DNA from 3 places in the Methylobacterium sp. Leaf88 genome. Region 2 is predicted to be linked to each of the others. Evidence: predicted binding sites of a transcription regulator. Region 2 holds the regulator's gene; each other region holds the start of a gene.

Region 1 (9,433 bases), on a different contig from region 2:
CGTCGCGTCCGGCACCGTCGGCAGCTCTGGATTCCCGGGCTCGCCTGCGGCGCCCCGGAATGACGCCGCGGTGCTATCGATATCGCCCGCTTCGACGGGGGAGGGGTGGCAGTCGGGATTGAGGGAAGGAAGGGGAGGACACCATGATCGGACGCCTGAACCATGTCGCCATCGCGGTCCGCGATCTCGACGCTGCCTGCGCCATCTACCGGGACACCCTCGGGGCCACCGTGACGGAGCCGCTGCCGCAGCCCGAGCACGGCGTCACCGTGGTGTTCGTCAACCTGCCCAACAGCAAGGTCGAGCTGATGGCGCCGCTGGGCGCGGGCTCGCCCATCGAGAGCTTCGTCGAGCGCAACCCCAACGGCGGCGTCCATCACGTCTGCTACGAGGTCGACGACATCATCGCCGCCCGCGACAAGCTCAAGGCCCAGGGCGCGCGCGTCCTCGGCACCGGCGAGCCGAAGATCGGCGCCCACGGCAAGCCCGTTCTCTTCCTCCACCCGAAGGACTTCCTCGGCACCCTCGTCGAGCTGGAACAGGTCTGAGCCGGATGGGCGCCGTCCTCCAGGCCCTGGCAGCCTCCACCCTGCGCACCGTCGGCGTGATGGTGGTGGTGCTCGCGGGGGTGGTCGCCCTCGCGGTGGGCCTGTTCAAGCTCTCGGTGTTCGGCGCGCTCGCCCTCTACTTCGTGGTCTGGTGGACCCTGCTCTTCGTCATCCTGCCCCTCCGCAACCAGGTGGAGACCGACCCGGAGCGGATCGTGCCCGGCCAGGATCCCGGGGCGCCCGCCGTCCCGCGCCTGCGCGAGAAGGCGATCCTGACCTCGCTCCTGGCGAGCGTCGTCTTCCTGGTGGCGATCCAGGTCTTTGAGCTGGCCGGCCTCTGAGGGGGTTCGGCGTGGTCCGGTCGAACCGGACGTGAGCCCGCGCACGGATGTAAGGTCACGCCGCCGTCGTCTTCCAGACCGGGCGCGTCGCTGCCCCCGCGAAGAACGGACGTCGCGCACGCGGGACATCGAACCACGGCCGCAGTGACAGCACCGCGTCATTCCGGGGCGCCGCAGGCGAGCCCGGAATCCAGAACCGCCGACGGTGCAAGGTCTTGCGCCACCTGTGTTTCTGGATCCCGGGTTCCGCTGCGCGGCCCCGGGATGACGGCGCGTCGGCGTGAGACGTCGGTCGGACCGCGACGCAGTGGCGACAGCCTCGCGCAAGCGTCGAGACATAAAAAAAGCAAGGCCTAAGCCTTGCTTTTATGAAGATGGTCGTTTGCTCAGCCTCGATTGTCTCACGCATTGCTGACGGCGTGGCGGCTGAAATTCCTCCCGAGACTCGGACCGTGTGGCGCCACTGCTTGGGCGGCGCATCCATCACGGACGCGCTTATAGGAACAACAATTCTCATTGTCACCTGCTTCGTGAGACATTCCTGCGCTTTTCTACCGGAATGGGAGGCGGTGCTTGCGGGCGGAGCCTGGCGCGTGGGCAACGTTCGGCCGGACCACCCTGCCTCCTGAGGGCGAAACGCCACGCGGCGGACCCGTGTCACCCCTCCGCGCTTGTGTTTTCCCGATGCAATGTGTTGTGTGCCCCGGCGTACCGCCGACCCGCTGGCACGCTGTTTCCAGGGCCTTTCATGCGTCTCTCCCGCTACTTCCTGCCGACCTTGCGCGAGACGCCCAAGGAGGCCGAGATCGTCTCCCACCGCCTCATGCTGCGCGCCGGGCTCGTGCGCCAGGAGGCCGCCGGCATCTATGCCTGGCTGCCGCTGGGCCTGCGCGTCCTGAACAGGGTCTGCGCGGTGATCCGCGAGGAGCAGGACCGGGCGGGCGCCATCGAGATCCTGATGCCGGCGATCCAGTCGGCCGACCTCTGGCGGGAATCCGGCCGCTACGAGGCCTACGGCAAGGAGATGCTCCGCATCTCCGACCGCCACGACCGCGAGATGCTGTTCGGCCCAACCGCCGAAGAGGTCGTCACCGAGATCTTCCGCGGCAGCGTGCGCTCCTACAAGGACCTTCCGAAGAACCTCTACCAGATCTCCTGGAAGTTCCGCGACGAGGTCCGGCCGCGCTTCGGCACCATGCGCTCGCGCGAGTTCCTCATGAAGGACGCCTATTCCTTCGACATCGACCAGGCCGCCGCCCGCCACGCCTACAACCGGATGTTCGTGGCCTACCTGCGCACCTTCGCGGGCCTCGGCCTGAAGGCGATCCCGATGCGGGCCGACACGGGTCCGATCGGCGGCGACCTCAGCCACGAGTTCATCATCCTGGCCCAGACCGGCGAGAGCGAGGTCTACTGCGACAGCCAGTACCTCGATTTCGAGGTCCCGCCGGTGACCACCGACTTCGAGGACGTCGCCGCGCTCCAGGGCACCGTCGACCGCTGGACCTCGCTCTACGCCGCCACCTCCGAGATGCACGAGCCGGCGGCCTTCGCCGAGGTGCAGGCCGACAAGCAGATGGCCGCGCGCGGCATCGAGGTCGGGCACATCTTCTACTTCGGCACCAAGTATTCCGAGCCCATGGGCGCCAAGGTCACCGGTCCCGACGGCGTCGAGCGCCCGGTCCACATGGGCTCCTACGGGATCGGCCCGAGCCGCCTCGTGGCGGCGATCATCGAGGCTTCCCACGACGAGGCCGGGATCATCTGGCCCGACGCGGTGGCGCCCTTCGACGTGGCGCTGATCAACCTCAAGACGGGCGATGCCGCCACCGACGCCGCCTGCGGCGAGATCCAGGCCACCCTCGAGGCGGCCGGCCTCAGCGTGCTCTACGACGACCGCGACGAGCGCCCGGGCGCCAAGTTCGCCACGGCCGACCTCATCGGCCTGCCCTGGCAGGTCATCGTCGGCCCCCGCGGCCTCGCGGAGGGCAAGGTGGAGCTGAAGCGTCGGGCCGGCGGCGAGCGCGAAAGCATCGCCCCGATCGATCTGCTCGCCCGCCTGAAGCGGCTCTGAGGCACCCCATGGCGGCGACCCTCACGGACAGGCTTGCGGGCCTTCGCGCCCGGTTCCGGCGCGGGAGCACGCCCCCCTTCGCCGGGTTCGAGTGGATCATCGCCGGGCGCTACCTGCGGGCCCGGCGCCGGGGCGGCGGCGTCTCCGTGGTGGCGTTCTTCTCGCTCCTCGGCATCGCCCTGGGCGTCGCCACGCTGATCATCGTGCTCTCGGTGATGAACGGCTTCCGCACCGAGCTCCTGTCGAAGATCGTCGGCATCAACGGCCACGTCTTCGTCGCCCCGATCGACAAGCTCTTCACCGACTATGCCGACCTGTCCGAGCGCCTGTCGAAGGTCGCCGGGGTGCGGGCGGCGATCCCCCTGGTGGAGGGGCAGGCCTTCGCCTCCTCGCCCTATGGCGGCGCCGGCAGCGGCGTGCTGGTCCGCGGCATCCGGGGCGAGGACCTCGACAAGATCGGCGCCATCGCGAGCAACATCAAGGGCGGCAGCCTGGAGGGCTTCGACGACGGGTCGGGCGTCGCCATCGGCCGGCGCCTGGCCGAATCCCTCGGCGTCCAGGCCGGCGACCAGATCAACCTGCTGACGCCGAAGGGCGCCTCGACGCCGTTCGGCACGGCGCCGCGCACGAAGGGCTACACCATCAAGGCGATCTTCGAGATCGGTATGACCGAGTTCGACTCGACCTTCGTGTTCATGCCCCTGACGGAGTCCCAGGCCTTCTTCAACCGGGACGCCGATGTCAGCCTGATCGAGATCTACCTCGACAATGCCGAGGCGGTGGGCACGATGCGGCCCGACCTCGAGATGGCGGCCGAGCGCCCGGTGCTCCTCACCGACTGGCGCCAGCGCAACCGGACCTTCTTCGGCGCCCTGGAGGTGGAGCGGAACGTGATGTTCCTGATCCTCAGCCTGATCGTCGTGGTCGCGACCCTGAACATCATCTCGGGGCTGATCCTGCTCGTGCGCGACAAGTCCAGCGACATCGCCATCCTGCGCACCATGGGGGCGACCCCCGGCACCATCATGCGGGTGTTCCTCATCAACGGCGCGCTGATCGGCGTGGTGGGGACCCTGAGCGGGCTGGCCCTCGGCATCCTGATCACGATGAACATCAAGGGGATCCAGCGGGTGCTGTTCCCTTCCGCCTGGGACCCCACGGTGCGCTTCCTGGCCGAAATCCCGGCCGAGATGAACGCCAACGAGATCACCGTGGTGGTCGTCACCTCCATCGCCCTGTCGCTGATCGCGACGCTGTATCCCTCGTGGCGCGCCGCCCGGCTCGATCCGGTGCAGGCCCTGCGCTACGGTTGAGGCCCGAGCATCCATGACCACGACAGCCGAGGCGCCCGGCGCGCAGCCGGTCCCGGCCCTGTTCTTCGCCAAGGTGGAGCGGCGCTACGCCCAAGGGGCGGGGGCCCTCGAGATCCTGCGCCAGGCGGATTTCGCGATCTGGCCGGGCGAGCTCGTCGCCCTGGTGGCGCCCTCGGGGGCCGGCAAGAGCACGCTGCTGCACCTCGCCGGCCTGCTGGAGCGCCCCGACGGCGGCGAGATCTACATCGGCGGCCGTCCGACCGCCGCGATGGTGGATGCCGAGCGCACCCGCCTGCGGCGCGAGGAGATGGGCTTCGTCTACCAGTTCCACCACCTCCTGCCGGAATTCTCGGCCCTGGAGAACGTGGTGATGCCGCAGCTGATCCGCGGGCTCTCGCAGCGCGAGGCGCGGGCGCGGGCGGACGAACTCCTGAGCTTCCTCGGCCTCAAGGAGCGCCTCCAGCACCGGCCGGCCGAACTCTCGGGCGGCGAGCAGCAGCGCGTCGCCATCGCCCGCGCGGTCGCCAACGGCCCGCGCCTGCTCCTGGCCGACGAGCCCACCGGCAACCTCGATCCGCACACCGCCGCCCACGTCTTCGGCATCCTGGTGGCGCTGGTGCGCGCCTCCGGCCTCGCCGCGCTGATCGCCACCCACAACATGGATCTCGCCGCCCGCATGGACCGGCGCGTGACGATCCGGGACGGGCTGATCGAGCAGCTGCCCTGAGGGCCGGGCACGGGTATCAATGGCGGCGGATCGCTGGGCCGCGGAGGTCCGACGCCTTCGCGTGAGCACGCGGGGCCGATCCGCGACCGCTGGCCAAGGCGACGGGATTTACCGGGCCGTAACCACGATGCGGTGCGCCGACGAGTTTCGCTTTACATAGAACAAAACAAGAACAAAACTCGGGGCGTCAACGAAAGGCGAGGCCAATGTTCAAGCGGATGATCCTGACGGGTGCGGTCGAGTTCATGGCCTTCGGGCTCCTGGCGATGTCCATCGCCGCCTGGGCTGTCGCACTGGCGCCCTTGCGTTAGCGTTGCGGCGGGGTCACAGGGGTCGCGCGGTCCACAGGGAAACGCGTCCGGGCCCTGAATTCTCATGGATTGGAAACCACGACTCGGGCTGGTGGTCTCATGGCGCGCATCCTGAAAGACCCGGCTTACGTCCACCTCCACGTTCACTCGTCGTTCTCCCTGCTGGAAGGGGCCCTGAAGGTCGGGGACATCGTGAAGGCGGCGCTCGCCGACCGGCAGCCGGCCCTGGCGCTCACCGACACCAACAACCTGTTCGGGGCGCTGGAATTCTCCGAGAAGGCCGCCGGCGCCGGCCTCCAGCCGATCCCGGGCCTCCAGCTCACCGTCGCCTTCGAGGCGCCCGATCCGATGGCGCGCGTCGGGCAGGGCCAGGCCGGCTGCGCCAACATCGTCGTGCTGGCGAAGGACGAGACCGGCTACGGCAACCTGCTGCGTCTGGCGAGCCGCGCCTATTTCGACGGGGCGCTGGGCGACGCCCCCCGGGTCGGCGTCGAGGCCCTGGCCGAGTCGAGCGCCGGCCTGATCGCCCTGACGGGCGGTTCCACCGGGCCCCTCGACAGCGCCCTGCGGCAGGGCCGGGCCGAACTCGCCGCCGGCCGCCTGGCGCAGCTGCGCGCGGCCTTCGGCGAGGATGGCCTCTACGTCGAGATCCTGCGCCACGGGCTGCCCGACGAGCGCATGGTCGAGCGGGAATTGCTGCGGCTCGCCGACACGAACGGCCTCTCGGTGGTGGCCGCCAACGAGCCGTTCTTCGCCCGGGAGGGCGACTACGACGCCCACGACGCGCTGCTGGCCATCGCGGACGGCCGCCTCGTCTCGGACGACCGCCGCCGCAAGCTGACCCCGCGCCACGGCTTCAAGACCCGCGCCGAGATGGCCGCGCTCTTCGCCGACCTGCCGGACGCCCTGAACGCCACCGTCGAGATCGCCATGCGCTGCGCCTACCGCGTGCGCACCCGCAAGCCGATCCTGCCGAATTTCGGCGTGGTCGCCGCCCTCGACGCCGCCGCCCCCGAGGGCACCCCCGAAGTCCCGGCGGCGCCCCCCCTCGACGAGCCGGCGGAGCTGCGCCGGCAGGCGGAGGCCGGCCTCGAACGGCGCCTCGCCCAGCACGGCACCGCGCCGGGCATGTCCGAGCAGGTCTACCGGGACCGTCTCGCCTTCGAGCTCGACGTCATCGTGGGCATGAAGTTTCCCGGCTACTTCCTGATCGTGTCGGACTTCATCAAGTGGGCCAAGGACCACGACATTCCGGTGGGGCCGGGCCGCGGCTCCGGCGCCGGCTCCCTGGTGGCCTGGTCGCTCCTCATCACCGACCTCGACCCGCTGCGCTTCGGCCTGCTGTTCGAGCGCTTCCTCAACCCCGAGCGCGTCTCGATGCCGGATTTCGACATCGACTTCTGCGTCGAGGGCCGCGAGCGGGTGATCAGTTACGTGCAGCAGCGCTACGGCGAGCGGCAGGTGGCGCAGATCATCACCTTCGGCACCCTGCTGGCCCGCGGCGTGCTGCGCGACGTCGGCCGCGTGCTGGAGATGCCCTACGGGCAGGTCGACAAGCTGACCAAGCTCGTGCCGCAGAACCCGGCCAATCCCGTCACCCTGGTCCAGGCCATCGAGGGCGAGCCGAAGCTCCAGCAGGCGATCGAGGAGGAGCCGATCGTCGCCCGGCTCATGGAAATCTCGAAGAAGCTCGAGGGCCTGCACCGGCACGCCTCGACCCACGCCGCCGGCGTGGTCATCGGCGACCGTCCCCTCGAACAGCTGGTGCCGCTCTACCGCGACCCGAAGACCGGCATGCGGGTGACCCAGTTCAACATGAAGTGGGTCGAGGCCGCGGGCCTGGTGAAGTTCGACTTCCTCGGCCTGAAGACCCTGACGCTGCTGCGCTGCTGCACGGACTTCCTGGCCCGGCGCGGCATCATCGTGGATCTCGCCTCGCTGCCCCTCGACGACCCGGCGACCTACGCGCCGATGAAGCGCGGCGAGACGGTGGGCGTGTTCCAGGTGGAATCGGCCGGCATGCGCAAGGCCCTGGTCGAGATGCAGGCCGACCGCTTCGAGGACATCATCGCCCTGGTGGCGCTCTACCGCCCGGGCCCCATGGCCAACATCCCGGTCTATTGCGAGCGCAAGCTCGGCCGCGATGCCGGCAACGAGGCGAGCTGGTACCCGCACGAGAAGCTGGAGCCGATCCTCAAGGAGACCTTCGGCATCATCGTCTACCAGGAACAGGTGATGGAGGTGGCCAAGGTCCTGGCCGGCTACTCGCTCGGCGAGGCCGACATGCTCCGTCGCGCCATGGGCAAGAAGATCAAGGCCGAGATGGACGCCCAGCGCGACCGCTTCGTGAAGGGCTGCGTCGAGCGCGACCTCACCAAGGCCAAGGCCAACGAGATCTTCGACCTGCTCGCCAAGTTCGCCGATTACGGCTTCAACAAGTCGCACGCCGCCGCCTACGCCCTGCTGACCTACCAGACCGCCTACCTCAAGGCGAACCATCCGGTGGAGTTCCTGGCCGCCGCGATGCAGCTCGACATCGACGTCACCGACAAGCTGGCGGAGTTCCGCCAGGACGCCCAGCGCCTGAAGATCACCGTCGAGCCGCCCTCGATCAACACCTCGGGCGTCGGCTTCGAGGTGCGCGAGGGGCGCATCCACTACGCGCTCGCGGCGATCAAGGGCGTGGGCCGGGGGGCGGTCGAGGCCCTGATCGAGGCCCGGGGGGACCGGCCCTTCAAGGATCTCGCCTGCCTCGCCCGCCGCCTCAACCCGCGCATGCTCAACAAGCGCACCCTGGAGAACCTCGTGGCGGCCGGCGCCATGGACACCATCGAGCCGGATCGCGCCCGGGCCTGCGCCGCCATCGAACCGATGATGAAGCTGGCGCAAGGGGCGGCCGAGGCGGCCAGCACCGGCATCGAGGACATGTTCGGCGGCATCACCGCCGCCGACGTCACCCTGCGGGTGCCGCCCTACGACCCCTGGCCGATGGCCGACAAGCTGAAGAAGGAATACGAGGCGATCGGCTTCTTCCTGTCGGGCCATCCCCTCGACGAGTACGGCGACCTCCTCGGCAAGCTCCGGGTCCAGACCTGGGCCGAGTTCTGCCGCGCCGTCCGGGCCGGCACCACCAGCGTCGGCCGCGTGGCGGCCTCGGTGCTCGACCGCTCGGAGCGCCGGACCAAGACCGGCAACAAGCTCGGCATCGTCATCCTGTCCGACCAGACCGGGCATTTCGAGGCGATCATCTTCTCGGAGGGCCTCGGCCAGTACCGCGAGATCCTCGAGCCAGGCCGGCCGCTGGTGCTCCAGCTCCAGGCCAACCTCGAGGGCGAGGACGTGCGCGCCCGCATCATGACCGCCGAGCCCCTCGACGTGGCGGTGGCCCGCCACCAGAAGGGCATGCGCGTCTACCTGCAGGACGAGCGCCCGATCCCATCCGTGCAGCAGCGCCTGCAGGTGCGCGGGGAGGGCGAGGTCTCCCTGATCCTCCTCCTCGACGGCGCCCGCGAGGTCGAGGTCAAGCTGCCGGGCCGGTACCAGGCGACGCCCCAGATCGCCGGAGCGCTCCGGGCGGTGCCGGGCGTGGTGCAGGTCGAGGTGAACTGAGGCGCCGGCCCGGCCCTCGGGCACCGGGCCTCGCATCGGCCGGGCCGGGAGCCCGACCGACGCTTCCGCTCATCCGGTCTTGGACGGTCTTCGGTGGATTCCTCCGGCGCCTCTCGCGCAGGTCCCCCTCCTGGAGGGAGGGGAACGGGGTAAGGCGCGTGACCACGTCGGAGGGGCGAACCCCTCACCCCAACCCTCTCCCGGATGAAAGCGGGGGCTTGTTTCGACCCACCCCACCGGAGGGATCGCGCGGACGCCCTATCGCATCGGACCCGATCGATCCTTCGGCATGCCGGGCTTCGGGAGGCCGGATCCGGGCTCCGATCAGGGGGTGCGCGGGCCTGTCCTGCGCGCCTCCGACTTAGCCCGATCAAGGCCCCGGTGTGAGTAAGCGGAGCCGTCTCACGCCGCGCGGATGGCGGCGAGGAAGCCCTCGACCTCCTGGCGCACGGTGACCGACTGGACCGAGAGTTCGCCCGCCGCCATCAGCACCTGCTGGGCCGCGGAGCC
Region 2 (9,433 bases):
CCCGAGGACGTGCTCGATTTCGGCAATGCCGGGACCGGCTCGCGCCTGATGATGGGCGTCGTGGGCGGCCAGCCGGTCACCGCGACCTTCGACGGCGATGCCTCCCTGCGCAAGCGGCCCATGCGCCGCATCCTGGATCCGCTGGTGCGGATGGGAACCGAGGTGGTGCGCGAGGAGGAGGGCGGCCGCGTGCCCCTGACCCTGCGCGGCCCCCGCGAGGCGATCCCGATCACCTACGAGACGCCCGTGGCCTCGGCCCAGATCAAGTCGGCCGTGCTGCTGGCCGCCCTGAACGCCCCCGGGACCACGACGGTGATCGAGGCGGCGGCCACCCGCGATCACACCGAGCGGATGCTGCGCCTGTTCGGCGCCGAGGTCACGGTGACGCCCCACGGCCCCGACGGACACGGGCGGACGATCGCGCTCACCGGGCAGCCCATGCTCCGGGGCACCAAGGTGGTCGTCCCCGCCGATCCCTCGTCGGCGGCCTTCCCCCTGGTGGCGGCCCTCATCGTGCCCGGCTCCGAGGTGACGCTGGAAGGCGTCATGATGAACCCCCTGCGGATCGGGCTCATCACCACCCTGATCGAGATGGGCGCCGACATCGAGCGCCTGCGCGAGCGGGAGGAGGGCGGCGAGACCGTCGCCGACCTGCGCGTGCGGGCGAGCCGCCTCCGGGGCGTCGACGTGCCCCCGGAGCGCGCCCCGGCCATGATCGACGAGTACCCGGTGCTCGCCGTCGCGGCCGCGTTCGCGGAGGGCACCACGCGGATGCGCGGCCTGCACGAGCTGCGCGTGAAGGAATCCGACCGCCTCGCGGCGGTGGCGGACGGACTCAGCGCCAACGGCGTCGCCTATCTCGTCGAAGGTGACGATCTCGTCGTCCACGGCACCGGCGAGCCGGCCCGGGGGGGTGGCACCGTGGCGACCCATCTCGATCACCGCATCGCCATGGCGTTCCTGGTGATGGGCCTCGCCACCCGGGAGCCGGTCACGGTGGATGACGGCGCGATGATCGCCACGAGCTTCCCGAGCTTCCTGCCGACGATGCAGGGCCTCGGCGGCCGGATCGAAGGGTGAGCGCGATGCCGATGGTGATCGCGATCGACGGCCCCGCCGCCTCGGGCAAGGGCACCCTCGCCAAGCGGCTGGCCGCCCATTACGGCCTGCCGCATCTCGATACCGGCCTGCTCTACCGGGCCGTCGCCCTGACGGTGATCGATTCCGGCCACAGCCTCGACGATCATCAGGCCGCGGCGCGGGCCGCCTCCAGCCTGATCGCGGACCGGCTCGCCGATCCGCGCCTGCGCGAGCGCGCCATGGGCGAGGCGGCCTCCCGCATCTCGGCGGTCCCCGCCGTGCGGGCCGCCCTCCTGGCCTGGCAACAGCGCTTTGCCGGCGATGCCAGCGGCGCCGTGCTGGACGGACGCGATATCGGGACCGTGGTCTGCCCCAACGCCCAGGTGAAGCTCTTCATCACGGCCGCGCCCGAGGAGCGCGCCCGGCGCCGCCACCTCGAATTGCTGCGGCGCGGGGAATCCGCGAGCCTGGGCGCCATTCTCGACGATATCGTCGCCCGCGACGCACGGGACGCGCAGCGTTCCACGGCGCCGCTGAAGGCGGCGACCGACGCCGTCCTCCTCGATACCACCGCGCTCGATCCCGACGAGGCCTTCGCGGCCGCCCGGGCTATCGTCGATCGCGCGCGCCCGCATTAGGGCGGTCCGGGTCGCGGATCGGCGGCGACGGCACCGATCCGAAGACGCATTCCGCGCCGGAGGGTGTCCGGCGCGGGGTGGCCTGGGTCAGGCGCGCTGATCGATCGGGGTGTATTCCCGCTTGTCGGGACCGATGTAGAGCTGCCGCGGCCGGCCGATCTTCTGCGAGGGATCCTCGATCATCTCGGCCCATTGGGCGATCCAGCCGGTGGTGCGGGCCAGGGCGAACAGCACCGTGAACATCGAGGTCGGGAAGCCCATCGCCTTGAGAGTGATGCCCGAGTAGAAATCGATGTTCGGATAGAGCTTCTTCTCGATGAAGTAGTCGTCCTTCAGGGCAATCTGCTCCAGCTGCACGGCGACTTCGAGCAGCGGATCGTCCTTGATCCCGAGCTGACCCAGCACCTCGTGGGTGGTCTTCTGCATGATGCGCGCGCGCGGATCGTAGTTCTTGTAGACGCGGTGGCCGAAGCCCATCAGGCGGAAGGGATCGTTCTTGTCCTTGGCCTTGGCCACGTACTTGGCCACGTTCTCCGGATGCCCGATCTCCTCGAGCATCTTCAGGGCCGCCTCGTTGGCGCCCCCGTGGGCGGGTCCCCACAGGCAGGCGATGCCGGCCGCGATGCAGGCGAAGGGATTGGCCCCCGAGGAGCCCGCGAGACGCACGGTCGAGGTCGAGGCGTTCTGCTCGTGATCGGCGTGGAGAATGAAGATCCGGTCGAGCGCGCGCGCGAAGATTGGATTGACCTTGAACTCCTCGCACGGAACCGCGAAGCACATCCGCAGGAAGTTCGAGGTGTAGTCGAGATCGTTCTTCGGATAAACGAAGGGCTGTCCAATCGAATATTTGTAGGCCATCGCCGCCAGGGTGGGCATCTTGGCGATCATCCGCATCGACGCGACCATGCGCTGCTGGTCGTCCGAGATGTCGGTGGAATCGTGATAGAAGGCCGAGAGGGCACCGACGCAGGCGACCATGATCGCCATCGGGTGCGCGTCGCGGCGGAACCCCTGGAAGAAGCGGTTCATCTGGTCATGCACCATGGTGTGGCGCGTGATCCGGTAGTCGAAATCCGCCTTCTGGGCCGGGGTCGGCAGCTCGCCGAACAGCATGAGGTAGCAGGTTTCGAGGAAGTCGCCGTGCTCGGCGATCTGTTCGATGGGATAGCCACGATAGAGGAGAATGCCCGCATCGCCGTCGATGTAGGTGATCTTCGACTCGCAGGAGGCGGTGGAGGTGAAGCCGGGATCGAAGGTGAACTTGCCCGTCTTCGCGTAGAGCTTGCCGATATCGATCACGTCCGGCCCGATGGTGCCGGTCTTGATCGGAAGTTCGACGTGGTTGTCGCCCACGGTGATCGTGCTGGAGGCGCTCATGGAGACCTGGACCCTTTCGTGGCAACGGGGCGGCGTCGGCCCGCGTGGCGATGCAATCGACCACCCGGGTCCGGGGTGCAAATGCAGCGCATGCTGCACTTGCTCACACGAGCATGGGGGTAGCGGATCGGCGGACCGTCATCAACCGACGGCCCGGCTCACCTCGACGTCGAAGCGAAATCCGGGCCGATTTGTCATTCTTCCACTCGGAGCACTCGGACGAACCGGCATTTTGCTGCAGTGCGGTGGTCAGCCGGTCTGGTCGCGGAGCCGGCCGAGACACTCCTCCCGGCCGAGCACGGCCATGACGTCGAAGACCGGCGGCGAGGTGGCGCGGCCGGTGAGCGCCGCCCGGAGGGGCTGCGCGATCTGGCCGAGCTTCAGGCCGTTCGCCTCGGCAAACTGCCGGACCGCGCCCTCGGTGGCGGCGGCGGTCCAATCGGGCAACCCCTCGAGGGCCGGCAGGAGGGCGGCCAGGCGATTCCGGGCCTCGTCGCCGAGCAGCCCCTTCGCCTTCTCGTCGGGCACGAGGGGCCGGGCCGCGGTGAGGTAGTAGGCGCTGTCCAGGAGTTCGACGAGGGTCTTGGCCCGCTCCTTCAGGCCCGGCATCGCGGCAGTGAGCGTCTCCCGCAGAGCCGGACTCATGGGCACCGCGATCCCCCGTGCCGGGCCGAGCGCCGGCAGCACCTCGTCGATCGCCGCGACGAGGTCCGCATCGGCCGCGCCACGGATGTAGAGGCCGTTGAGGTTTTCCAGCTTGGCGAAGTCGAAGCGCGCGGGCGACCGCCCGATGGCATTGAGGTCGAAGGCGGCGATCATCTCCTCGGTGGAGAAGACCTCCTGGTCACCGTGGCTCCAGCCCAGGCGCACGAGGTAGTTGCGCAGGGCGCTCGGCAGGTAGCCGAGGTCTCGGTAGGCATCGACGCCGAGGGCCCCGTGCCGCTTCGACAGCTTGGCGCCGTCCGCGCCGTGGATCAGCGGGATATGCGCCATGGCGGGCGCCTCCCAGCCGAGGGCATCGGAGATCTGGCGCTGGCGCGCCGCATTGGTCAGGTGGTCGTCGCCGCGGATGACCTGGGTGACGCCCATGTCGTGATCGTCCACTACGACGGCGAGCATGTAGGTCGGGTTGCCGTCCGAACGCAGCAGGACGAGGTCGTCGAGATCCTTGTTCTGCCAGACGACCCGGCCCTGCACGCCGTCCTCGACCACGGTCTCGCCGTCGGTCGGGGCGCGCAGGCGAATCACCGGCTTGACGCCGGCGGGCGCCTCGGACGGGTCGCGGTCGCGCCAGCGGCCGTCGTAGCGCAGGGGCCGCCCCTCTGCGCGGGCCGCCTCGCGCATCGCCGTCAGTTCGTCGGGCGTCGCGTAGCAGCGATAGGCGTGGCCGGAGGCCAGCAGGCTCTCGGCGGCTTCGCGGTGACGGGCGGCGCGGGCGTATTGGTAGATGACGTCCCCGTCCCAATCGAGCCCGAGCCAGCGCATGCCGTCCAGGATCGCGTCGATGGCGCCCTGCGTCGAGCGTTCGCGATCGGTGTCCTCGATGCGCAGCAGCATGCGGCCGCCGAAGCGGCGGGCATAGAGCCAGTTGAACAGGGCCGTGCGAGCCCCGCCGATGTGAAGGTAGCCCGTGGGCGAGGGCGCGAAACGCGTGACGACGGCTGACGACATCAATCTGGACTTGAATGGCTCGTGATTCGGGCGGGAAGCGGATCGACCGGCCCGGAACCGCGCGTGTAGCATGCGCGCGGGCACACGTTAAGGAATCGTCCCGTTCCCAGGATCGCAGGGCGCATCGCCGGCTCCCGGTCACGGACGCACGCCCGGAGGTTTTCGCGATGGCGCAGGCGCGGGCGATGGCGGCGATGGGGCGCATCACGCGCCACCTCGCCGCGCGTCGCCCGGGCGCCGGGCCGATCCGCGACTGGTTCCGGGCGGGATGGACCCGCGAGATCGAGCAGCGCCGGCTCTTCGCCTGGCTCGCCGTCGCGTTCGGATGCGGCATCCTCGCGTTCTTCCTCGGTACGCAGGGGACGCCGTCGCTCCTGGCGCCGCTCGCGGCCGCCGCCCTGCTCGCCGCGACGACGCCCCTCCTCGTGGCGCGCCCGTTCGGCCTGGCCCTAGTGCTCGCCGCCGTCGCCGCCCTCCTGGGCTTCGCGGCGGCCGCCGCGCGGGTCCGCTCGGTCGACGGGCCGATCCTCGCCCGCACCACGATCGGTCCGCTGGTGGGCACCATCGAAGGGCTGGACGAGCGGGAGGAGGGGGCGCGCCTGATCCTCCGCGTCGAGAGCTTTGGCACCCTCGGCGCCGAGGTCCGCCCGGTCCGGGTGCGGGTCTCCTACCGCAAGGCGAATACCCTGAAGCCGGGCGACCGCATCGCCGCGACCGCGCGCCTGCTTCCGCCGCCGGAAGCCGCCCGCCCCGGAGGCTACGACTTCGCCCGGGATGCCTTCTTCCGTGAGATCGGCGCGGTGGGCTCCCTCGTCGGCAAGGTCGACCTGCGGCCGCCGGCCGAGAGCGCGGACTGGCAGATCCGCCTCGCGGCCGCCGTCGACGCGGCCCGCAACGCCCTGACGCGCCGCATCACCGACGCCAACGGCGGACAGGCCGGAGCGGTGGCGGCGGCCCTGGTGACGGGCAAGCGCGGCCTGATCAGCCCCGAGACCAACGACATCCTGCGCGCCGCCGGCATCTACCACGTCGTCTCGATCTCGGGCCTTCACATGGTCCTGGCGGCCGGCGTGGTGTTCTGGCTCGTGCGGGCGCTTCTGGCCCTCGTTCCGTTCGCGGCACTGCACTGGCCGATCAAGAAGATCGCCGCTGCCGTCGCCATGGTGGGCGTGACGGCCTACTGCGTCTTCTCCGGCTGGGACATCGCCGCCGAGCGCTCGCTGATCATGACCCTCGTGATGCTAGGCGCGATCCTGGTCGACCGCCCGGCGCTCAGCATGCGAAACTTGGCCCTCGCCGCCCTGATCGCCCTGGCCCGCGAGCCGGACGGCCTCCTCGGCCCGAGCTTCCAGATGTCGTTCGCGGCGGTGGCCGGCCTGATTGCCTGCGCGCCGCTGATCGCCGGACGCGGGCGGCAGCGCGACGGTGCCGGCCTGCTCCCCCGGATCTTCGCCCTGGCGACCGCGGCGGTCGTCGGCACCCTGGCCACGACGCTCGTGGCCCAGATCGCCACCGCGCCCTTCGCCACCTACCACTTCCAGACGGTGCAGCCCTTCGGGCTGGTGGGCAATGCGCTCACCCTGCCGCTCGTCTCCCTGGCGGTGATGCCGTCAGCGGTTCTGGGCATCCTCGCCTATCCGTTCGCGCTGGATCAGCCGGTCTGGTGGGCCATGGGCCTGGCGGTGCGGGGGATGCTGACCATCTCGACCTGGATCGCGGGCTTCGGCAACGCCGTCGTCGTGGTCCCGGCCTTCGGCACGGGGGCCCTCGGCCTTCTGGCCGCCGCCCTGATCGTCCTGACGCTCCCGGCCTCGTCGCTGCGCTGGCTCGGCCTCATTCCGGCAGCGATCGGCATCGCCTGTGCGGCTGCCCCGGATCGCTACGACATCTACGTCGATCGGGAGGGGGCGGGCGCCGCCATCCGCCAGCGCAATGGGCGGCTCGCCACCCTTGGCCGGCCGCCCCCCTTCGTGCTCGCGCAATGGCTCAAGGCCGATGGAGACGACCGACGGGTGCAGGACGTCACGGGGTTCGAGGGCGCGCGCTGCGATCGCCTGGGCTGTACCCTGACCACACCCGACGGCCGCGTGCTCGCCCTGACCACCGACAAGCGTGCCCTCGGAGAGGACTGCGCCAGGGCCGACATCCTGATCACCCGGCAATCCGCGCCCGGCGGCTGCGCCGCATCGATCGTCATCGACCGGGATTTCCTGGGATCGCACGGTGCGACCGCGATTCGCCTCACCCGCGATGGGCCGTCCCTCGCCTCCGCGAAGCATCCCGGGGATGTCGTGCCCTGGCGTGCGACGCCTTTGCGCAAGCCGTTGTTCCCGCCGGGAACGTCCTTGCCATCTTCGACACCGCCTGCGTCGGTCTTACCGGAAATCCCCGATCGCACCCGCGACCCGTCGGATCCGTCCGGCGATGAACCGGACGGGGACCCCCTTCAGTAGCGGCGCACCAGACTGACCAGACGTCCCTGGATCTGCACCCGATCCGGCCCGAGGACCCGCGTCTCGTAGGCCGGATTCGCCGCTTCCAGGGCGATGGACGATCCACGCCGGCGCAGGCGCTTCAGGGTCGCCTCCTCGTCGTCGATGAGGGCCACGATGATGTCGCCCGTATTGGCGGTGTCCTGCTTGCGGATGACCACCAGGTCGCCGTCGAGGATCCCGGCATCGACCATCGAATCGCCGCGCACCTCCAGGGCGTAATGCTCGCCACCGGCCAGGAAATCCGGCGACATCGTCACCGAATGGCTCTGTTCCTGGATGGCCGAGATGGGCGTACCGGCCGCGATCCGACCCATCACCGGGATGGTCACGGCCCGACCGCTCTCGTCGGTGGCCTGCGTGGTCGGCAGTCGGGGCACCGATGCGCCGGCCGGCAGGCCCTTGCCCTTGCCGCCTTCGACCACGCTCGGCGTGAAGCGGCGAACCTCGGAGGCCGGAGCGGCGCGCGGGGCGCCCGCATTCCCCCCGAGGCTCTCCGGCATCCGGATCACCTCGATGGCCCGCGCCCTGTTGGGCAGCCGGCGCAGGAAGCCGCGCTCCTCCAGGGCCGTGATCAGGCGGTGAATGCCCGACTTCGACTTCAGGTCGAGGGCATCCTTCATCTCGTCGAACGACGGGGGAACGCCGCTCTCGCGCATCCGAAGCTGGATGAACTGGAGCAGGTCCAGCTGCTTACGCGTCAACATGCGGGACACTCTTCGTTAGCGCCACGGATCGCGGCGGGTGGCACTAGAAACAAACCACGAACACGTTAAACGTTCCGTAAGTGTTCTGCAAGGGTTCCCATCTCAAGCCTCTCGGACCCGATCCGTTCGATCCCCTCGGCAAGGGCGGATCCGGGCGTCGCCCGAGCGCCACGCCGGCCTGCCGCTGCGGCCATCGCTGCGACCGAGTGGTGCCCCGATCCGACGAACGAGTTGGACGGCCGGCGTCGGAACCGGTCGGCAGGGCGCCCGGGCGCAGCGCCCTCGGGTCGATGGCCCGGCGACGATCGGTTCTCTGCCGTCCTCTGTCGGCGTCGCCGACGGCGGGTCTTCGGCTAGCGCTGCCCGGTGCGTCCTGCCTTGGGCCGGTCACCCGAACCGTTGCCGCCCGTCTCGGTGGGATTACGGGGATCCTGCCAGAAGGTATCGAACAGGCGCTGCATCGCGCGGGCGTTCTCCTGCTGCACCTCCAGGCCCGTCTGGAACATCTGCTGCATCACGTCGAAGGGCGCTTCCGTGGCCGACCTGTCCGGCGCGGCGGACTCCGGCCGGGGCGAAGCCGCGAGCCACTTCGACGCCGCACGCGGCCGTGCCTGGGGCGAGGGCGTCGCGGGCTTCGGGGCCTTGGCGCCGGAGTTCAGGAACGCCTGCATCATCTCCGACCAGGCATTGGGCGGGAAGCCGAAGGGGTTCGCCTCGGCGCGCGGGACCGGCGCCGCGGCAGGCGCTTGGTTGATCATGACGTGGACGATCCCCGCCACCACCATGCCGGCCATGATCGGCAGCATCTGCTTCAAGGCCGGCATCGCCACGCCGCTGACGGCAGCGGCCTGCTGCAGAACGGCCTGACTCAGATGGGGCGAGCCGAAGAGTTGCTGGACCAGCATGTCCATCTGCGGCGTCGCGCTCGACGACTTCTGCGCGGCGGGGCCGACGAGATTGAAGAGGTGGGCGAAGCCGGTCGGATCCTGGGCGACGTTCCGCTGCAGCCCCATCGTGAGGGCCGGAAGCAGGGCTTCCATCGCGCGCAGGCTCTGCTCCGGCGACAAGCCGAACTGCCGTCCGAAACCCTGCGCGTTGGGGCCCGCCTGCGCCTGAAGGATGTCGAACAGATTGAACATGGCGGCCTCGCGGACGAACTGCGGCTTTCCCGGTCATCGACCCGGGCGCGCCGCGCGAATTCTGTCGCATCCGGTCGGTACTGACCAGCCCGGGCGCCTCACGACGGCCCGATTCCCCGTCGACGGGGGCCCGTATCAACCCGTTTCTTGCCCCGGACCCGCGATGCGCTTCCCTTCGCCCCTGATCGAGGCGCGCCTGTTGCGTCGCTACAAGCGCTTTCTCGCCGATCTGCAGCTTGCCGACGGGTCCGTGATCACGGCCCATTGCCCCAACCCGGGGGCGATGCTGGGACTTGCGGTGCCGGGCGCGCGGGCCCTGTTGTCCGACG
Region 3 (9,433 bases), on a different contig from region 2:
GATGGTCGGAAAGTTCACCGACCCCGTGGAGAGCGAGGCCATGTCGGGACGATGCGACAGGGACAGGCCCCGGCTCGCCGGGTCGCGCCCCCGCCCGCCCGTGGAGAACTGGACCACAATACCCGGGCAGGCCCGGCGCAAGCCCTCCTGGACGGCGGCAAAGCGGTCGGGATCCGAGGACGGCGTCTCGTCGTCGTTGCGCACATGGATATGCGCGAGGGTGGCCCCGGCGGCGTAGGCGGCCTGTGTCGAGGCGATCTGCTCCGCCACCGTGACCGGCAGCGCCGGGTTGTCGGATTTGCGGGGCACCGAGCCGGTGATCGCGACGGCGATGACGACGGGCTCGTTCATGAAACGTCCTCCTGTGCGGATGCGGCGATGGGCGCCCCTCCCCGCCCGGCATGGCCCGCGCGGGCGGCGACCGCAAGCGCGCCGCGCCGAGCGCGACAGGACCCTTTCCGGGCCCGTCCACCCGCCTTAAGACTGGCGTCCATGCACGACACGATCCTGATCCTGAACGGCCCGAACCTCAACCTTCTCGGCCAGCGCGAACCCCACATCTACGGGCACGAGACGCTGGCGGACGTGGAAGCCCGGTGTCGAACCCTGGCCGCCGGCTTCGGCCTCGCGGTCGCCTGTCACCAGAGCAATGCCGAGCACCAGCTCATCGACTGGATCCAGGCCTACCGGGTGGGCTCGGCTGGGATCGTGATCAATCCGGGTGCCTACACGCACACCTCGATCGCGATCCTCGATGCCCTGAACGCCTGCGAGGTGCCGATCATCGAGTGCCACATTTCGAACGTGTATCGGCGCGAGGCCTTCCGCCAGCACTCCTACGTCTCGCTCGCCGCGACCGCCGTGATGGCGGGCTTCGGCACACATGGCTACGAACTCGCGGTTCGGCACATCGCCCACCTGCGCGGTGCCTCCTAGATTTCAGGCGGCCCGGGTCCGCAGCCGGGCCAGGCTGTTCCAGGCCGGTGCCAGGAGGAAGCTCGTCACCGGGATCAGGGCCGCGCCGACCACGAGACCGACGAGGCCGGAGCCCGCCGCGGTGACGAGCCACTCGACCGTCCCGGCGAGGGGACCGGCGACGCCCGCCGCCCCGGCCGCCACGGCGTGGATGGCGTGGCCGATCTGGGGCAGGCCGTAGCCCTCGAGGCCGTGTACCAGGATGCCGCCGCCGACCCAGATCATCGCGGCGGTGCCGACGATGGCCAGGATCTTGAGAAAGCCCGGCATGCCCTTGACCAGGGCGCGGCCGAGGCCGCGCACGAGGCTGCCGAAGGCCGAGCGCGACCCGTTGGCGGCCATCGCGACCCCGGCATCGTCCGCCTTCACGATCAGGGCGACGCCGCCATAGACCGCGACGGTGATCCCCACCGCCACCACGGCGAGGACCGCCGCGCGCATCCAGATCGAGCCCTCGGGCAGGGCCGCGAGGGTGATGGCCATGATCTCGGCCGAGAGGATGAAGTCCGTCTTGATCGCGCTGGAGACCTTCCGATCCTCCAGGGCCTGGGCATCGCCGGCCGCTTCGTCGCGCTTCGCCGCGTGGGCATGGGCCTTGTGCGGGAACAGCGCCTCGTAGACCTTCTCGGTGCCCTCGTAGCAGAGATAGGCCCCCCCGAGCATCAGCAGGGGCGTGATCGCCCAGGGCGCGAAGGCGCCGAGCGCCAGGGCGGCGGGCAGCAGGAACAGCAGCTTGTTGCGCAGGGAGCCCAGCGCGATGCGGCCGACGATGGGCAATTCGCGCTCGGCGGCGAAGCCCACCACGTAGCGGGGAGTCACGGCGGCATCGTCGATGACGACGCCGGCCGCCTTCACGCCAGCGCGGCCCGCCTGGGCGGCGACATCGTCGAGGGAGGCCGCCGCCACCTTGGCGAGACCCGCGACGTCATCGAGAAGCGCGATCAGTCCGATGCTCACGGGAACCCCTGCCTAGCCGGCCACAGTCCCCGCGCCGGATGGCGCGGCGAGCTTGGCCTTTACAGGAGACGAACGAGGCGGCGATTTGATCCCGGAGCCGCGCCGATGACCGTCGGGACCTGGCGTCCCGCGCGATCAACGACGCGGGGTCGACCCTTAACGACGCGGGGTCGACCCTAGAACGGAATGTCGTCGTCGAGGTCGAAGTTCGGCTTCGAGCCGCCGCCACCGCCGCCCGAGGCGGGCCGGCGCTCGCCGCCGCCCGAGGGGCGACCGCCGCCGTAATCCCCGCCGCGTCCGCCACCACCGCCGCCGCCGCCGAAATCGCCGCCACGGCTGATCTGACCGCCGCTCTCCTCGTCCATGCCCATCTCACCGCCGCCACTGCGGCCGTCGAGAAGGGTCAGTTCGCCCCGGAAGCGCTGGAGCACCACCTCGGTGGTGTACTTCTCGACGCCGGACTGGTCCGCCCATTTGCGGGTCTGGAGCTGACCCTCGATGTAGACCTTCGAGCCCTTGCGCAGGTACTGCTCCGCCACGCGGGCGAGGTTCTCGTTGTAGATCACCACCGAGTGCCACTCGGTCTTCTCCTTGCGTTCGCCCGACATCTTGTCCTTCCAGGACTCCGATGTGGCGATGCGCAGGTTGACCACGGGATCACCGGAGGCGAGGCGCCGTGTCTCGGGGTCGCGCCCGAGATTGCCCACCAGGATCACCTTGTTCACGCTGCCGGCCATGCCGCTCTCTCCTACCGATCGATCTCACTGCGCGCTGCGGCCCCGAAAGACCGGGACGCCGCCCTGTCATGGGCCTCTCGGGCCCCGGCGGCAATCGCGGTCGGCGGGATGTCCCCGTGACTCTCAGGGAGTCTGCCGACCCAAATGTTCTATCTTTGTTCCATCCGTGAGGCAAGGCGTCCCGAGGGAAGCGCCCTGCCCTCCGCTCAGCGGATCCGGACGATGAGCTTGCCGAAATTGCGGCCCTGGAGCAGGCCCGCGAAGGCCTCCGGAGCCTTCTCCAAACCGTCGACGATGTCCTCGCGATAGACCACGAGGCCGTCGCGCAGCCAGGCCCCGACCTCCTGCAGGAACGCGGATTCCTGGGCGGCGAAGTCCCAGACGATGAAGCCCTGGACATGCAGGCGCTTCGACAGGATCGCGCGCATCAGCACCGGCACCCGGTCGGGGCCGGGCGGCAGCTCGGTGGCGTTGTAGCCCGAGACCAGGCCGCAGACCGGGATGCGGGCGAAGTTGTTCAGGAGCGGCAGCACCGCGTCGAACACAGCGCCGCCGACATTCTCGAAATACACGTCGATGCCGTCGGGGCAGGCGGCGGCCAGCGCGTCGGGGAAGTTCTCGGCGCGGTGGTCGATGGCCGCGTCGAAGCCGAGGGTGTCGCGCAGGAAGGCGCATTTCTCGGGGCCGCCCGCGATGCCCACCGCCCGCGCGCCCCTGCGCTTGGCGATCTGCCCGACGAGGGAGCCCACCGGTCCGGTGGCGGCGGCCACCACCACGGTCTCCCCGGCCTTGGGCTGGCCGATGTTCAGGAGGCCCGTATAGGCCGTCATGCCGGGCATGCCGAGGATGCCGAGGGCGGTGGTGACGGGGGCGGCGTCCGGATCGAGGCAGCGCAGGCCACGGCCGTCGGAGACGGCGAAGTCCTGCCAGCCGCCGAAGCCCACCACCGTCTCGCCGACGCGGTAGTCGGGGTGCTGGGACTCGATCACCTCCGCAACGGTGGCGCCCACCATGGTATCGCCGATCGCCACCGGCTCGGCGTAGGATTTCGCCGCGCTCATGCGTCCGCGCATGTAGGGGTCGAGGGAGAGCCAGCGGTTGGCGAGCAGCACTTCGCCCGCCTTCGCCACCGGCATCCGCGCCTCCTCGAGCCGGAAATGCGAGGCGTTCGGCTCACCGTGCGGACGGGCGGCGAGGACGATGCGGCGATTCACGTGGGTCATGGGGCGGCTCCAGGGTTTTCGCGATGGGGTTCGCGAGAGGCGGCGGGCGCGCCGTGGACGCGCCCGTCGGGAGATCTCCCGACAGATGGGACGGCGGCAGCCGATGACAATTCCGTGCGGGTCGGGCGACGGGTCCGGAGGCCCCTCCGCGCGTTGTCCCGGAACGGCGACGGGCACGGGAGACATCGGGATGGCGCGCGGATGGCGAACGATCGGGGCGATGCTGCTCGGCGTCACGGCGGCCCAGGCGGCGGAGAACCCGCTGGCGCGCGAGCGCTGGAGGTCCCGGGTTCTGGTGATCTCCGCGCCCGAGCCCGGCGATCCCCGGGTCACGGCCCAGCGTGCCGCGCTCGAGACAGCCCGAGCCGGCATGATGGAGCGCGATCTCGTGATCCGCGAGGCGTTCGGCGACACGACCGAGGCACGGCGCCTGCGGGCGGTCCTCGGGCTCCCCGCGGACGGGTTTCGCGTGGTGCTGGTGGGCAAGGACGGCGAGGCCAAGCGGACCGCGACGGCGCCGATCCCGGCGGACGCGCTGTTCGAGACCATCGACGCGATGCCGATGCGCCGGGAGGAGAGGCGTCGCTGAGGCGCGGACCAGCGGCCAACGAAAAGGGGCCGCACGCGGCGGCCCCTCGAAAAACGCCGATCAGGCGATCCGATCAGTAGCAGCGCTCGACCAGCACCCGGCGGTAGCCGTAGGGGGTCCAGCGCACGCGCGGGACCGTGTAGCAGCCGCCGCCGTAGCCGTAATCGTAGGCGCCGTAGCCCACCGGGGCGTAGCCGTAGCCGTAGCCGTAGCCCGGGCCGTAGCCTCCGTAGAGACCTCCCGCCGCCAGGCCGAGGCCGACGCCGAGACCCAGGCCGCCGAGCCCGTAGCCGTAGCCGCGTCCGTAGCCGCGCCCGTAATATCCGCCGCGGTAGCCACCGAAGCCACCGCGATAGCCGCCGAAGCCGCCGCGATAGCCGAAGCCGGCATGGCGGAAGCCGCCGCCGCCGAAGCCACCCCTGAATCCACCGCCACCGAAGCCGCCCCGGAAGCCGCCGCCTCCGAATCCGCCGCCGTGGAAGCCGCCACCGTGGAAACCGCCGCCACCGAACCCGCCGCGCGCTTCCGCGGTGGCGGGAATCATCGCGAGCGCGCCGATCATGGCCGCCGAGGCCAGAACAACTCGTTTCATCACATCGTCTCCGAAAGAAGCCGAAACGTCCCCTTGGACGCACAAACGCAGTGGCACCCGGAAGGGTTCATGCGCGTTTCGACTCTCCCGTCATCGTGAAGCGCGCCGAGCCCTGCCTGGCCCCGGTGGTCGCCCCGGACATCGGGCCGCCCTTGAAATCGCCCGGGGTTTCGGGCGAGGAAGCGGGGCCGGCCGCCACGATCCTCCGGCGGGCGCGGTCGAGGGGGATGCGGGTGACCATGGTGCAGGATGTCGTGCGGGCTCGCGTTCGGATACGCCGTTTCCCGGTCCCCGCCCTTCTGCGCGCCGCCCTCCTGAGCGCCGCCTGCCTCGCCCTCGGCGGTCCGGCCAGGGCCGCGCCGGCGGCCGCCCCTGCCCCGGCGCCCTGCCGGGCCGTCCAGGCGGAGGGCGAGGCCTACACCGTGTGCACGGTCGACCTGCGCCGCGAGCGGGTGCGGCTGTTCTGGCTCGGGGCCGATGGCCTGCCCTATTCCTCGCTCTCGACCCTGGCGGAGAAGCAGGGGGCGTCCCTGCGCTTTGCCATGAATGCCGGCATGTACGACAAGGGCCAGGCCCCGGTCGGGCTCTACATCGAGGACGGGCGCGAGCTGAAGGGCGTTTCCACCGCCAACGGGCCGGGCAACTTTCACCTGAAGCCGAACGGCATCTTCTGGGTGAAGGGCGAGCGTGCCGGCGTGATGGAGACGGGCCGCTACCTGCGCAGCGCCCCGAAGCTGGATTTCGCCACGCAGTCGGGGCCGATGCTCGTCGTGGACGGGCATATCCACCCCAAGATCTCCGCGGACGGCCCGAGCCAGAAGATCCGCAACGGGGTCGGGGTCCGCGACGACGGCCGCACCGCCGTGTTCGCGATCTCGGAGCGGCCGGTGAGCTTCGGCGCCTTCGCGCGCCTGTACAAGGACACCCTCGGCTGCCGCAACGCGCTCTTCCTCGACGGCAGCGTGTCGAGCCTCTACGCCCCGTCGATGAACCGCTTGGACCTCAGCCGCCCCCTCGGCCCGATGGTCGGGGCGGTGGCGCGCTGAGGGACCGCTCAGACCCAATCCGTCCGATCCCTTCGGGATGGCGGATCGGGGCTTCGCTCGAGCGCCGCGCAGGCCTGCCGATCCGGGCACCGCTTCGATCGAGCGGAGCCGATATCAGGCATCGTCCTCGCGGCCGAAGACCTCGCCCTCCTCCGCCAGCCGCGCATCGGCCTCGTCGCTGCGGAGGATCTGCAGGGCGCGGTACTGCTGGAGCAGGCCGCGCAGGCGGATGTTGGCCTCGGTGCAGTCGGCGGGCTCCGGGCTGTCCGCCCCGCAGCCCGCGATGGTCTCGGCCGTCTGCCGGTCCACGGCGGCGCGGTTGGCCGCGCTCAGGGCTTCGAGGTCGCCGAGGCCGAGTTCCAGCGCGATCAGCTCGGCGATCTCGCGCCGCTTCTCCTCGATCTCGGACATGTTCCCTCCGGGTCCGGTGCCGCCCCGTCTACAGAACGGTCAGCGCTGCCAGGTCGATCCAGGCTTGCCTCTCGTCGCCGTCGACGTCGCCGTCGACGAACCAGCGGCAGAGCGCCCGGTCCCCTTCCAGGGCCACCACCGTCATGGTGGCCTCGTTGTCCTCGGATGCGACGTAGTCGCCGACCTTGATCGCCACGGACTGCCTCTTCGCCTCGCTGCTGCTGAACCTTACGCGGGCTGGCCTGGGTCTCAGGCGCGCTTCGCGCAAGCCCGGGTCTCAGGCGCGTTTCGCGCGCTTGCCGAACGCCACGGACAGGCGGGCGCGTACGCCCTCCGGGATCTCCGTGCGGGACTCGATGCGGACGGACGGCATCTCGGCCCCGATGGTGCTGCGCGGGTCGAAGGCGAACTGCAGGTGGCGCAGGCCGAGTTCGAGCCGGGTGACGCCGTCCGACTGGGTCAGGTCCTCGCCGAAGACCTCGATCAGCGGCCCGTCGGGATCGCCCTTCTCGATCTGGATGATGAAGTAGCCCGCCGGCTCCTCCTCGTCGTCGGCCCCCGAGATCAGGGTGATGCCGTTCTCGATGTCGAGGCGGACTCGTTCCACCGCGAAGGTCGTGACGTCGTCGTCGTCCATGCTGCGTGATCTCTCGGGAAACGCCCGCTTCGGCGGGGTGACTGAAGGAAAGCGGTCGGGGCCTTTGAGGTTTCGCGGGGGGCCGCTCAGCGCTGTCCGTGCTGGGTATCGGTGAAGAGGTCCTTGAACTGGCGCGGCTGCGAACGCCAGTACTGCCGCGGCGCGCGCACCTGCGCGCCGAGTTCGGCCGCCGCGTGCCAGGGCCAGCGCGGGTTGTAGAGCAGGGCGCGCGCCAGGGAGACCGCGTCGGCCCGGCCCTCGGCCAGGATCGATTCCGCGTGGGCGGCCTCGGTGATGAGCCCGACCGCGATGGTGGTGAGGCCGGTCTCGGTCTTGATCCGCTCGGCGAACGGAACCTGATAGCCGGCCGAGAGCGGGATTTTCTGCTGCGTGGAGAGGCCCCCGGTGGAGACGTGGATCGCGGCGGCACCCCGGCGCTTCAAGGCGTGGGCGAGTTCCACCGTCTCCTCAAGGGTCCAGCCCTCCTCGACCCAGTCGGTGGCCGAGACCCGCATCCAGACCGGCTTGCCCGCCGGCACGGCCTCCCGCACCGCCTCGAAGCATTCGAGCGGGAACCGCATCCGGTTGGCGAGGGGGCCGCCATACTGGTCGGTGCGCTGGTTGGAGAGCGGCGACAGGAACTGGTGCAGCAGGTAGCCGTGCGCCCCGTGAAGCTCGAAGCCTTCGATACCCAGGCGCAGGGCCCGGCGCGCAGTGGCGACGAAGCCGTCGCGGATGCGCTTCAGCCCTTCCGAATCGAGGGCGTGCGGCGCCACCTCGCCTTCCCCGTGCGCCAGGGCCGAGGGGGCTTCCGTGCGCCAGCCATCCGGTGCCTCGGGGTCGATCTGCGCGCCGCCGTCCCAGGGGGCGCGGCTGGAGGCCTTGCGGCCCGCATGGTTGATCTGGATGGCGATCGGCACCGGCGCGTAGCCTCGCACCGCGTCGAGGACGCGGCCCAGCGCCCGCTCGGTCTCGTCGGAATAGAGCCCGAGGTCGGTGGGCGAGATCCGGGCCTCCGGCGAGATCGCGGTCGCCTCCAGGGTGAGGAGCCCCGCCCCCGACATCGCCATCTGAGCGAGATGCATCAGGTGCCAGTCGCCGGCCTGGCCCGCATGGGCCGAGTACTGGCACATCGGCGCGACGATGATCCGGTTCTCGAGGGTGAGGTTGTCGAGGCGCAGGGGCTCGAACAGGCGGGCGGTCATGCGGGGCTCCGGCTTGGCTGCATCCCCGCATAGGTGGCGCGCCGGCGCGCGCTTGGCTACCCGCCCGCCCGACTACCCGGCCCCGATCCCCCGGTCCTTCAGGCTGGCGCCGATCTCGTCGAGCACGCCGGCATCGTCGATGGTCGGCGGGGTGGTCCAGGGCTCGCCGTCGGCGATGCGCTTCATGGTCCCGCGCAGGATCTTGCCCGAGCGGGTCTTGGGCAGCCGCTGCACGGTGAGCGCCAGCTTGAAGGCCGCGACGGGGCCGATCTGCGCGCGGACCAGGGCCACGAGCTCGCCCTCGATCGCCTGGGTCGGGCGCGCGACGCCCGATTTCAGCACGACGAAGCCGCAGGGCTGCTCGCCCTTCAGGGCGTCGCGGATGCCGATCACCGCGCATTCGGCCACGTCCGGGTGGCTCGCCAGCACCGCCTCCATGCCGCCGGTGGAGAGCCGGTGCCCGGCGACGTTGATGATGTCGTCGGTGCGGCCGAGCACCGTGACGTAGCCGTCGGCATCAACGACGCCAGCATCCGAGGTGTCGTACCAGCCCGGATACGTGGCGAGGTAGCTCGCGCGGAAGCGTGCCTCCGATCCCCAGAGGGTCGGCAGACAGCCCGGCGGCAGGGGTAGCCGCAGGACGATGGTGCCCATCGTGCCCGCGGGCACCGGCTTGCCGGCCTCGTCCAGCACCGCGAGGTCGTAGCCCGGCATCGGCACGCCGGCGCTGCCGTGCTTGACCGGCAGCCCGCCGAGGCCGACGGGATTGCCCGCGATGGCCCAGCCGGTCTCGGTCTGCCACCAGTGGTCGATCACCGGGCGGCCGAGGGCGCGCTCGGCCCAGGCCACGGAATCGGGGTCGGCCCGCTCGCCGGCCAGGAACAGGGAGCGGAAGCCCGAGAGGTCGTAGGCGCCCACCCGCTCGGCGCGCGGGTCCTCCTTCTTGATCGCCCGCAGCGCCGTCGGGGCCGTGAACAGGCAGGCGGCGCCGGACTCCGAAACCACCCGCCAGAGGGCTCCGGCATCGGGCGTGCCCACCGGCTTGCCCTCGTACAGCACCG

What was found. The regulator LexA, encoded in region 2, represses DNA repair genes until DNA is damaged. The targets are predictions, from matches to a motif close to TGTTCNNNNTGTGTTCNG.
Region 1: dnaE (DNA polymerase III subunit alpha) is a predicted target of LexA. The motif match lies at 5,161-5,178, and genes of this name have one in related genera.
Region 3: ssb (single-stranded DNA-binding protein) is a predicted target of LexA. The motif match lies at 2,815-2,832, and genes of this name have one in related genera.

What each region holds. Positions count from the first base shown of each region.
Region 1 covers NZ_LMMK01000024.1:110,408-119,840, forward strand. The annotation lists gene mce (methylmalonyl-CoA epimerase) at 144-548, shown strand; gene ASF20_RS14865 (DUF1467 family protein) at 545-889, shown strand; gene proS (proline--tRNA ligase) at 1,638-2,963, shown strand; gene ASF20_RS14875 (lipoprotein-releasing ABC transporter permease subunit) at 2,972-4,276, shown strand; gene ASF20_RS14880 (ABC transporter ATP-binding protein) at 4,290-5,003, shown strand; gene dnaE (DNA polymerase III subunit alpha) at 5,414-8,923, shown strand; gene ASF20_RS14890 (HAMP domain-containing methyl-accepting chemotaxis protein) at 9,326-9,433, opposite strand, start outside.
Region 2 covers NZ_LMMK01000015.1:53,231-62,663, forward strand. The annotation lists gene aroA (3-phosphoshikimate 1-carboxyvinyltransferase) at 1-1,080, shown strand, start outside; gene cmk ((d)CMP kinase) at 1,086-1,718, shown strand; gene gltA (citrate synthase) at 1,806-3,095, opposite strand; gene gltX (glutamate--tRNA ligase) at 3,345-4,766, opposite strand; gene ASF20_RS10990 (ComEC/Rec2 family competence protein) at 4,961-7,219, shown strand; gene lexA (transcriptional repressor LexA) at 7,213-7,965, opposite strand; gene ASF20_RS11000 (DUF937 domain-containing protein) at 8,319-9,104, opposite strand; gene sfsA (DNA/RNA nuclease SfsA) at 9,268-9,433, shown strand, end outside.
Region 3 covers NZ_LMMK01000013.1:98,873-108,305, reverse strand. The annotation lists gene ASF20_RS10670 (3-keto-5-aminohexanoate cleavage protein) at 1-351, opposite strand, end outside; gene aroQ (type II 3-dehydroquinate dehydratase) at 493-936, shown strand; gene ASF20_RS10660 (DUF808 domain-containing protein) at 940-1,932, opposite strand; gene ssb (single-stranded DNA-binding protein) at 2,109-2,669, opposite strand; gene ASF20_RS10650 (NADP-dependent oxidoreductase) at 2,876-3,892, opposite strand; gene ASF20_RS10645 (DUF4174 domain-containing protein) at 4,083-4,481, shown strand; gene ASF20_RS10640 (hypothetical protein) at 4,555-5,073, opposite strand; gene ASF20_RS10635 (phosphodiester glycosidase family protein) at 5,313-6,119, shown strand; gene ASF20_RS10630 (hypothetical protein) at 6,234-6,530, opposite strand; gene ASF20_RS24615 (hypothetical protein) at 6,559-6,726, opposite strand; gene ASF20_RS10625 (hypothetical protein) at 6,808-7,167, opposite strand; gene ASF20_RS10620 (NADH:flavin oxidoreductase/NADH oxidase) at 7,254-8,372, opposite strand; gene ASF20_RS10615 (propionyl-CoA synthetase) at 8,445-9,433, opposite strand, start outside.